2 linked regions of the Methyloterricola oryzae genome follow. The protein of the gene in region 1 binds, or shares a complex with, the protein of each later gene. Links are inferred from orthologs where the notes say so. Each region holds a gene or a part of one and is shown in the gene's direction. Other genes may lie near its edges.

Region 1 (5,062 bases):
GAGGAAGAGTTCGACGCCGGCATGGAGGAAGGCTACTGGGTGGAGAAGATGCGACCCTTCCTCGGCCAGGTGGGGGAGCAGCGGGAGGGTGATGGGATGGTTGAGTTCGGGGATTCCATCTACCGCATCCCCGATTGTCACCTTCAGGCGATTTAGCGCAGAATTAGGGTTCTTTCCTGCATTGGAGTCGCTCAGCGAAGGCTATTTGAATCCGGTTCTCGCACCGGAAGGCGAGATACTTTTCTTTGCGTGGCCAAAGAAAAGTATCCAAAAGAAAGGCCACCCGACAGCCGCGAAACCTCTTGCGCTTCTCGCTTGCCGGGTGGGTCGGCAGAAGGGCAATCCATTGCCCTCCGCCGCCGCGGCTCGTTCCTGAATCGCCCCGCTGGGCTTATCCACCCGTCAAGCTGCGATGCTCAGCGCGGCTGAATGGGAAATCAAGCGCGCAAATAGCTCGAGAGCACGAATAAGGAAGTTGGTTTGGGTCAGATCCATGGCCCGCGCCATGCCGCCGCCCATTGAGGGCGGCGGCGATGAGGGTCTCGTTTCAGCCCGCGAAGCCGGTCTTCAGCCGGTCCATGGCCTTTTCCAGGTTGGCCATGCTGGTGGCGATGGACAGGCGCGCATGGCCGGGGCAGCCGAAAGCCGAGCCGGGAACGATGGCCACGCCCGCCTGTTCGATCAGGCGCTCGGAGAGCGCCACGTCGTCCGCCAAGCCCATGCGGTCGATGACCGCCTGGATGTTGGGCAGCACATAGAATGTGCCGTCGGTTTCCACGCAGGACACGCCGTCCATCGCGTTCAGCGCGCCCACCACGAAATCGTGCCGTTCCTTGAAGGCCTTGACCATGTGGCGGATGAAGGACTGGTCGCCGTTGAGGCCGGTTTCCGCCGCCACCTGGGAAATGGAGGTGGGGTTGGAGGTGCTCTGCGACTGGATGTTGCCCATGGCTTCGATCAGCCGCTGCGGACCCGCCGCATAGCCGATGCGCCAGCCCGTCATGGAATAGGCCTTGGACACGCCATTCAGCACCATGGTCCTGTCGTACAGGTCGGGACAGGCGTTGAGGATATTGCTGAAACTGCCCTCTTGCCAGACGATGTGTTCGTACATGTCGTCGGTGGCGATGATCACATCCGGGCAGCCTCGCAGCACTTCGCCCAGGGCCTTGAGTTCGTCCAGGCTGTAGGCGATGCCGGTGGGATTGGACGGGCTGTTGATGACGAACAAGCGCGTCTTGGGGGTCAGGGCGGCCTTCAACTGCGCCGGGGTGATCTTGTAGCGCTGCTCCTGCGTGGCGGAGACGATCACCGGCACGCCGCCGGCCAGGAGCACCATGTCCGGATAGGACACCCAATACGGTGCCGGGATGATGACCTCGTCGCCGGGGTTGATCAGCGCCTGCGCCAGGTTGTAGAAGCTCTGCTTGCCGCCGCAGGACACCAGCACCTGCTTCACGTCATAGTCCAGCCCGTTTTCCCGCTTGAACTTCGCTACAATGGCCTTCTTCAGTCCGGGCGTACCCTCCACGGCGGTGTACTTGGTGAAACCGTCGTTGATGGCCTTGATGGCGGCCTGCTTGATGTGGTCCGGGGTATCGAAATCGGGTTCGCCGGCTCCCAGGCCGATGATGTCCTTGCCGGCGGCGCGCATGGCGTTGGCGCGGGCGGTCACGGCCAGGGTGGGGGAGGGCTTGATCGACTGTACGCGGTCGGAAAGTTGTATGCTCATGGGTGGTCGAGGTGGTTCCCGGGGGTTGGTATGAAAGAATTGGCGTCCAAGTGGCAGCAATCGCACATGATACAAGATGAGCCCGCCCCCCTGAATCCTTCCCGGGAAAAAAAGTTCATATTGCACAGTCGCTTCCAGCCCGCGGGCGACCAGCCGGAGGCCATCCGGCAGTTGGTGGAAGGGCTCGGCGACGGCGAGTTGCACCAGACTTTGCTGGGCGTGACCGGCTCGGGCAAGACCTTCACCGTGGCCAATGTGATCGCGCAGGTGCAGCGGCCCACCCTCATCATGGCGCCCAACAAGACCCTGGCGGCGCAGTTGTATGGCGAGATGAAGGAGTTCTTTCCGGAGAACTCGGTGGAGTACTTCGTCTCCTATTACGACTACTACCAGCCGGAGGCCTACGTGCCTTCGTCCGACACCTACATCGCAAAGGACGCCTCACTCAACGAGCACATCGAGCAGATGCGATTGTCCGCCACCAAGGCGCTGATCGAGCGGCGCGATACGGTGATTGTGGCGACGGTGTCCGCCATCTATGGCTTGGGTGAGCCGGCCTCGTATTTCAGCATGGTGCTGCACCTGGTGCGCGGCGACCTGATCGACCAGCGCACCCTGCTGCGGCGTCTGGCGGAACTGCAGTACACGCGCAACGAAACCGAACTGCGCCGCGCCACCTACCGCGTACGGGGCGAGGTGATCGACATCTACCCGGCGGAATCGGAGAAGGAGGCGCTGCGGGTGGAGTTGTTCGATGACGAGATCGAGCGCCTGTCCCTGTTCGATCCCCTCACCGGCGAGATCCTCTCGCGCATCGCCCGCTACACCGTCTATCCCAAGACCCACTACGTGACCCCCAGGGAAAAGCTGCTGGCAGCGGTGGAGGAGATCAAGGTGGAGTTGAAGCAGCGCCTGGAGGAACTGCGCTCCCTCAACAAGCTGGTGGAGGCCCAGCGCCTGGAGCAGCGCACCCTGTACGATCTGGAGATCATCATCGAGGTAGGTTATTGCTCCGGCATCGAGAACTACTCCCGCTATCTCTCCGGGCAGCAGGCGGGCGAGCCGCCGCCCACCCTGTTCGATTACCTGCCGCCGGATTCCCTGGTGGTGATCGACGAGAGCCACGTCACCATCCCGCAGATCGGCGCCATGTTCCGCGGCGACCGCTCGCGCAAGGAAACGCTGGTGGAATACGGCTTCCGCTTACCCTCGGCGCTGGACAACCGGCCCCTCAAGTTCGAGGAGTTCGAGCAGCGCGCGCCGCAGCGCATTTACATTTCCGCGACCCCCGGCCCCTACGAGCGCGAGCATTCCGGCGCCATCATCGAGCAGGTGGTCAGGCCCACCGGCCTGGTTGATCCTGAGGTCGAGATCCGGCCCGCCACCACCCAGGTGGACGACCTGCTGTCCGAGATCCGTCAACGCATTGCCAAGGAAGAGCGGGTGCTGGTGACCACCCTCACCAAACGCATGGCGGAGGATCTGACCGAATACCTGCTGGACCACGACGTCCGCGTGCGTTATCTGCACTCGGACGTGGAAACCGTGGAGCGCGTGGAGATCATCCGCGACCTGCGCCTGGGCAAGTTCGACGTGCTGGTGGGGATCAACCTGCTGCGCGAAGGCCTGGATATTCCCGAGGTGTCTCTGGTGGCGGTGCTGGACGCGGACAAGGAGGGCTTCCTGCGCTCCACCGTGTCGCTGATCCAGACCATCGGCCGGGCCGCCCGCAACATCCATGGCAAGGCGATTCTCTACGCCGATCAGATGACCGGCTCCATCGAGCGTGCCCTGGAGGAAACCAGCCGCCGCCGGGAAAAGCAGACCGACTTCAACCAGCGCATGGGCATCACCCCCAAGGGCGTGGTGCGCGACGTCACCGATATTCTGGAAGTGCCGATTCCAGGCGCCGGCGCGCGTTTCGCGCCCAAACCCAAGACCAAGGTGGCGGAGGAATCGGCGGATTACCGGGCTCTCAAGCCGGCGGAGGCGGCCAAGCTCATCAAGAGCCTGGAGGAGAAGATGTACGCCCATGCCCGCAATCTGGAGTTCGAGGATGCCGCCCGCTTGCGCGACCAGATTCGCCAGTTGCAGGACGAGGCCTTCATCGAGGGCGCCTAGCGCGGATCGTATTGCGAACACTGCGTGGTGGCAGTAATCAAACAGCTACAAAAGTTGTGCTGACCGCGGCCCAAATCTTCAGAATCAAGTGCGCCCGTCATATGGCCAGCAAATCGTCGCGGAAGTTCGCCTCAGGCGTCTTTAGCAAGATCGGCCATACCCAGGCCGCAACGCGGACAGGCCAAAGGCCGATAGATCACTGGCTCTTTATCCCATGCGTCTCGGTATTGCTGAAGGGGCTGAATCCGCTGCAAAGGCCGGTCTCTACGGCAGCGCGGGGAGCGTCAAGGACTTCCCGGGAAAGCAGCAGGGGACCGGCCTTCCGTACGAGATTGGTCCGGTCCAGCGGTCGTTCCGGCCTTTTCTCAAAGGCTCAATTCAGCAGTTCGGTCGGGATGTTGCCCCCGTTGTCGGCCAGTTTTTGCATGACCGTCTTGTGCAGCCACATGTTCATTTGTGCCGAGTCTTCCATCTTCGACGCCGGACACCCGAGTTCGGTGGCCAGTTCCTTGCGGGCGGACAGGCCGCTGTCGAGGCCTAGCAACTTCATCAGATCGACGATGGAGGTCTTCCAGTTGAGCTTCTCCGCGTGGGAGGCGGCGAGACTTTCCAGTTTGGCTACCACATCCACCGGGCTGATGGAGGAAGGCGCCGCGGCAGGTGCGGCCTGGGCCTCCGGCGCTGCCGCGGCTTCCGCGCTGCCGATGCCCAATTTGGATAGAATCGAACTGAATAGGCTCATAGAATCGCCCCCTTTGCTGTTTGGTTGGCTGGTCCGCTGACGGACCTTCTGTCGGCTTCCGCCCTATGCAAAAAACGACTTGATGCGTTCGATGGAATCCGTGACCGTGGTCTTGAAAGTCGCGAGAGACGCTTCGGCTTCTTTTTGAAAGTCTTCCCAGGCGTCCTCGGCTTTGTCCTTCCATTCAGCCAGTGTTGCTTCGCCTTCCTCGCACTTGGAGCGCAGCGCGTCCATCGCCTCGCCACACTGAGCCTTTACTTCATCGGTGGCGCCTTCAGCCTTCTCCGCCAGCGAGTTCATTTCGCCTTTCCATTCCTCGATCTGCCCTTGCAGTTTGGCAATCAGTTCGTTCTTGTCGGCCATGGTTATTCTCCCGTCATGTCAGTTGGGTTCAGGGCGTCGCGCCACAGGGCGACTGAGGGCATCTTAGGGGCGGTTTGTTTCAGTTGTCCATTCATTTCGCGGAC
Region 2 (5,085 bases), on another replicon or contig:
TTAACGCAGGCAGCGAGCCGTTCTTGCACCAGCAGGCGGGCCAGATTGGTGGCCGTATCACCGACTGGACAGGTAGACAGGACTAGACAATATTCCGGGCTCATGGCAAAAGTCTCGGCTTGCATTGTAAACACAGCGAGGTTCGAATGAACATAGCGCAAGGGCTGCTCATCGCCCTGCTTGCCCTGCCCATCCTGGAGATTTACCTGTTGATCAAGGTGGCGGGCACGCTGGGCTTTCTGCCCACCCTATTGCTGCTGCTCGCGGCGGCATCAACGGGCGGATATCTGCTCAGGACTCAAAGCTGGGCAGCCTGGCAAAAGGTGCAGGCCTGTCTGGCGCGGGGTGAATTGCCAGCCGCGGAACTGATGGACGGCATGCTGATCATGGCCGGTGCCGTTCTTTTGCTGGTGCCCGGATTTCTCTCGGACCTGATGGCCCTCATCTGCCTAATTCCGTCCACGCGCAAAACCCTCGCCGCCTATCTGGTCAAACACCGCTACGGCGTGGACCCACAGCAGGCTGGAGGCCAGACGACCAATGTCATAGAAGGGGAATACAGACGCGAGGATTGATGCGTTGGGGCAGGCCCGAAAACCTGCCCCGGAATCCGTTTAGTGCTGTTCTCCCTCGCCATGAGGGACACTTGGAGCAGGTACAGGATCGTTGGGATCGACGGTGCTCTTGCCCATCCCGGAATACGCGGGGCACCAGCGCATGAATCCGGTGGCCACCAGGACGCCACCCACGATCAACAAGAGCACATTGCCCATCACTACCGACAGCAGAATCAGCGCGGCGCCGGCTCCATAGCGAATCTTCTGGTCTTTCAGGCCGACGTTGATCTCTTTCTTGGTCATCTTCTTGAAATCAAAATTCATCGCACAATCCTCCTCTTTTATGTATTGGGACAGCTTTTCGATTGTGCAGGCTGAAATGAAATAGCGCAAGACGATTCCGGTAAAATGGACCCATGGATATTACCCCCATCATTGAGCCGCTGAACGACGCGCAGCGCATGGCGGTCACCGCGCCGCCCACCGCCATGCTGGTACTGGCGGGCGCCGGCAGCGGCAAGACGCGGGTGCTGGTGCACCGCATCGCCTGGCTGATGCAAGTCGAGGCAGTCTCACCCAACAGCATTCTGTCGGTTACCTTCACCAACAAGGCCGCCCGGGAAATGCGCGGACGCATCGAAACCCTGCTGAATTTCCCGGCCGGCGGCATGTGGATGGGCACTTTCCACGGGCTGGCGCATAGGCTGCTGCGCCGGCACGCCCGGGAAGCCGGCTTGCCCGAGACCTTCCAGATACTCGACTCGGACGACCAGTACCGGCTGATCCGCCGCATCCTGAAGAATCTGGAACTGGACGAGGCGCGCTGGCCGCCCCGTCAGATCCAGTGGTACATCAATGCGCAGAAGGACGAAGGCCTGCGCGCGCGCCACCTGGCGGAAAGCTACGATCCGTTCGAACGGCAGTTGCAGCGCGTCTACCGCGTGTACGAGGAACAGTGCGATCGCACCGGCCTGGTGGATTTCGCCGAACTGCTGCTGCGCGCCCATGAATTCCTGCGGGATAACGCGGAGCCCCTGGCCCATTACCAGAGGCGCTTCCGTCATGTACTGGTGGACGAGTTCCAGGACACCAACAGCATCCAGTATGCCTGGCTCAACCTGCTGACCCGGGACCGGAACAACCTTTTCGTGGTGGGCGATGATGACCAGTCCATCTATGGCTGGCGCGGCGCGCGCATCGAGAACCTGTACCGCTTTCAGCAGGATTACCCGGCCCACCAGCTGGTGCGGCTGGAACAGAACTACCGCTCAACCGGCAACATACTGGGCGCGGCCAACGCCCTGATCGCCCGCAATGAGGGCCGCCTAGGCAAGAACCTCTGGACCGACGGTGGCGGCGGCGAGCCCATCCGGCTGTATGCGGCCTTCAACGAACAGGATGAGGCCTATTTTGTGGTGGACCGCATCCGCCAGTGGGCGCAGGAGGGTCACCGGCGATCCGAAGCGGCGATTCTCTACCGTTCCAACGCCCAGTCGCGCCAGTTCGAGGAAAAGCTCATGGCGCTGGGCATTCCTTACCGGGTTTACGGCGGTCTGCGTTTTTTCGAGCGCGCCGAGATCAAGGACGCGCTGGCCTATCTGAGGCTGCTATCCAATCGGGACGACGACCCTTCCTTCGAGCGCATCATCAACACCCCCACCCGCGGCATCGGTGCACGCACGCTGGATGCGGTGCGTGAACTGGCGCGGGATCAGGCCTGCTCGCTGTGGCAGGCGGCGCAACTGCTCAGCCAGGGCGGATCCCTGCCGGCGCGCGCGCGCGGATTGCTCGCCGGTTTTCTCGCGCTCGCGGATGAGTTGGCTCGGCAGGCCCGGGAGCGGCCCTTGTTCGAGCAGGTGCATCAGGTCATTCAGCATTCAGGCCTCATCGATTACTACCGCAAGGAAAAGAGCGAGCAGGCCGAGACTCGGGTGGAAAACCTGGAAGAACTGGTCAATGCCGCCCGCCAGTTCGAAAACGAGGCGGAAGCGGACGAGGGCCTGAGCCGCCTCGACCAGTTCCTGGCCCACGCGGCGCTGGAAGCGGGTGAAAGCCAGGGCGATCCCTTCGAGGACTGCGTGCAGCTCATGAGCCTGCACTCCGCCAAAGGTTTGGAGTTCGATCTGGTGTTCATGGTGGGCCTTGAGGAAGGCTTATTTCCCAGCATGCAATCGCTGGAGGAAACCGGACGCCTGGAAGAGGAGCGGCGGCTCTGTTACGTGGGCATCACCCGCGCGCGCCGCCAGTTGTACATGACCCACGCGGAATCGCGCCGGCTCTACGGCAAGGAATCCTATCCCAGACCTTCGCGCTTCTTGCGCGAAATCCCCCCGGAACACGTTCAGGAGATACGCATGCGCGGCAACGTCAGCCGCCCCGTCGTCGCGGTGCCGCAGGCTGAGGGCGGTGCGGGTGGCTTCAAGCTGGGGCAGCGCGTCAGCCACGCCAAATTCGGCGAGGGTGTGATTCTGCAGGCAGAAGGCGACGGGGCCCAGGCCCGGGTGCAGGTCAATTTCGCCGACGCCGGGACCAAGTGGTTGATGCTGGCTTACGCCAACCTGCAGGCGATCTGAAACGCGCTTTTGTCGCCGCCAAACAGGGGCCTTGGCTCGTTGTAGCTGCGAGCCGACACTTTCGCTACACTGCGTGCGTCCGGCACTGGGCCGGTCTTATCAGATTCTGGAGGAAACGCGAATGAGCGAACCCGTTGTTGCGAAGAAAGGCCCTTACGGAATCGATCTGGAGCCTGGGAAATACTGGTGGTGCGCCTGCGGTCGTTCAGCCAACCAGCCTTTCTGCGACGGCTCCCACAAGGGAAGCCCGTTTTCCCCCGTTCCCTACGAGGTGACGGAAGCCAGGAAAGTCTGGTTCTGCGGCTGCAAACACACCAAGGATCAGCCCGTCTGCGACGGAACCCACGCCACACTCGAATAAACCCGCCTTGGAGCCGGGTTTCGCCGCTTCATTGAACCCGGCTCCAGCGCGCGGCCACCAGCTTGCCTCCCTCTACGGTCAGGTAATAGGTTTCCCGTTCCAGTTTGTATGTCCAGGTCTCGCGCTTGACCCAGTCGCTGCCGATCTGGCGTACGGCATCTTCCGACACGTGCAGCGGCTGCCCTAGATGCTCGAGGACTTTGCTCACCGGGTCCCCCTCGGAAATGATCTCGCCATCGGGCGCCCGGAAGCCACTGAGAAAAACGAAGAGAGCCGACACCATCAAAATCCGCCACATACCCAACCCCCGCTAAAAGTTCGTTTTAGAACCGCATGTGAGTTTAACCCGGTCGCCAACACGCCGCATTTTACCCATTCGTAACAAAGCACCGGCTGAAGCGCGCTGATTGCTGTCTTTGCGACAGTTGATTTTCCTGCCGGGTTCGCTGACACCCAATTATTTTCAATGCCTTGGACAGGATATTCGAAAACTGGTTTACATCTTGCAAACGACCCGGAAGACCGTTTTCAACTTGTCGGGAGTTTTTACAGATGTCGGTAGAACCTGGTTTTTTCGTGGACTGGAATGGCAACGCGCGCCGTACGGAGGACGCGGGCGGTGATTTTCGCGTCGAAGTAGACATGGTGGCACGCTATGTCGCCCTTTACTCCAAAGGCGGCTCCCTGATGCACGAAGCCACTTATTACAAGACGCTGGAAGCTATGGAGAAAAAGGGCATCAAGGCACCCCTTGTGGATGGATCGACGCCCTGGGGCATGAAAAACGAGTGGTGAGCCGCCCGACCCAAGTCCTCAATCGGCAGTTACCCCGCTCCCGAACTCGATGCGGACGCCCAACAAGGCCAAATAGCGCAGGAGCGTATGAATGAAGATGACGACTCCGGCCATCTCCAGTAACTCCTCGAGGGTACTGGCAATCACATAGCCGGGATTCTGTTCGGGCCTCTCCAATTCTTCGGCCAAGGCTCCGCCGATCATCTCCATACCAATGGCACCCGACAAATAGACAGTTCCGGCCAAAACCATGGGGACACTGATGTTCCTTGGCAACCGGGCAAGAAAGCGCAAGCAGAATATGCCGAATAGCAACACCACGGTGCCATAAGGGATGATCCAGGCGTAGTAAAAGGCGCCAGTGGTATTCAGCGCACTCCGCACCGGCTTTGCCAAACGCTCATGCAGCTCAAAAAGCTCGTCGGTTGCCAGGAAGAGGAACACCAACGCGAGAAAGGCCCAGAAAGCTAGGTGGCCGATGCGACCAAGCTTGGCCTCGGCGAAAGCCGTAATCGCCAGAAGACCCGCTGAAAGTGCCAGTGCAAGGCCCGAGTAGACGGAAGGTACATTGAATTCCTCGTCCAGATCGAACAGTGGAATCAGACCGTGCCAATAGGAATGGCCAAAGGCGAGCGCCGATATCTTACCGGCGATGTGCATCAATCCGAGAAAACACACGATGGCTGCGAGAAGCTTTGCTGCGTGTGTGGGGGAAATTTCAATACAAACCGGTGTCATCGACTCTGCGAAGCAGCTTCTAATCAGGATTGCTGCAGGACTTAACTTCAGGCCCGCGATT

What was found. Proteins that work in one complex are often made in the same cells at the same time.
Region 2: the proteins of uvrB (region 1) and uvrD are in contact, whole or in part, in a crystal structure (PDB 7EGT), measured with the Thermus thermophilus proteins. The link is inferred for Methyloterricola oryzae from one-to-one orthologs. Residues at the interface, in WP_096411307.1 of Thermus thermophilus: Glu23, Leu25, Arg26, Asp27, Gly28, Glu29, Arg30, Phe31, Arg55, Glu326, Asp327, Phe328, Glu379, Ser382, Gln383, His398, Gly400, Arg401; in WP_096412145.1 of Thermus thermophilus: His654, Arg656, Phe657, Gln666, Asp668, Glu669, Lys680, Arg681, Leu682, Ser683, Lys685, Tyr686, Ala687.

Annotation. Positions count from the first base shown.
Region 1 is NZ_JYNS01000001.1:581,234-586,295, reverse strand. The notes cover bases 1,427-4,325. They hold uvrB (excinuclease ABC subunit UvrB), read left to right. Parts: upstream 1,427-1,798; coding sequence 1,799-3,853; downstream 3,854-4,325. Other genes in these bases: EK23_RS02540 (DUF3597 domain-containing protein), read right to left, coding at 4,227-4,325; EK23_RS02550 (pyridoxal phosphate-dependent aminotransferase), read right to left, coding at 1,427-1,732. Also shown: EK23_RS02555 (hypothetical protein), read left to right, coding at 1-156; more of EK23_RS02550, read right to left, coding at 548-1,426; more of EK23_RS02540, read right to left, coding at 4,326-4,595; EK23_RS02535 (sll1863 family stress response protein), read right to left, coding at 4,659-4,958. UniProt on the Escherichia coli protein: The UvrABC repair system catalyzes the recognition and processing of DNA lesions. A damage recognition complex composed of 2 UvrA and 2 UvrB subunits scans DNA for abnormalities.
Region 2 is NZ_JYNS01000023.1:7,697-12,781, reverse strand. The notes cover bases 630-3,551. They hold uvrD (DNA helicase II), read left to right. Parts: upstream 630-973; coding sequence 974-3,130; downstream 3,131-3,551. Other genes in these bases: EK23_RS19310 (DUF2845 domain-containing protein), read right to left, coding at 3,520-3,551; EK23_RS19315 (CDGSH iron-sulfur domain-containing protein), read left to right, coding at 3,252-3,491; EK23_RS19325 (YgaP family membrane protein), read right to left, coding at 630-881. In the rest of the region: divalent-cation tolerance protein CutA, read right to left, coding at 1-104; EK23_RS19330 (FxsA family protein), read left to right, coding at 147-575; more of EK23_RS19325, read right to left, coding at 615-629; more of EK23_RS19310, read right to left, coding at 3,552-3,789; EK23_RS19305 (hypothetical protein), read left to right, coding at 4,044-4,286; EK23_RS19300 (DUF8692 domain-containing protein), read right to left, coding at 4,305-5,024. UniProt on the Escherichia coli protein: A helicase with DNA-dependent ATPase activity. Unwinds DNA duplexes with 3'-5' polarity. Translocates on single-stranded DNA with 3'-5' polarity. Initiates unwinding more efficiently from a nicked substrate than double-stranded DNA.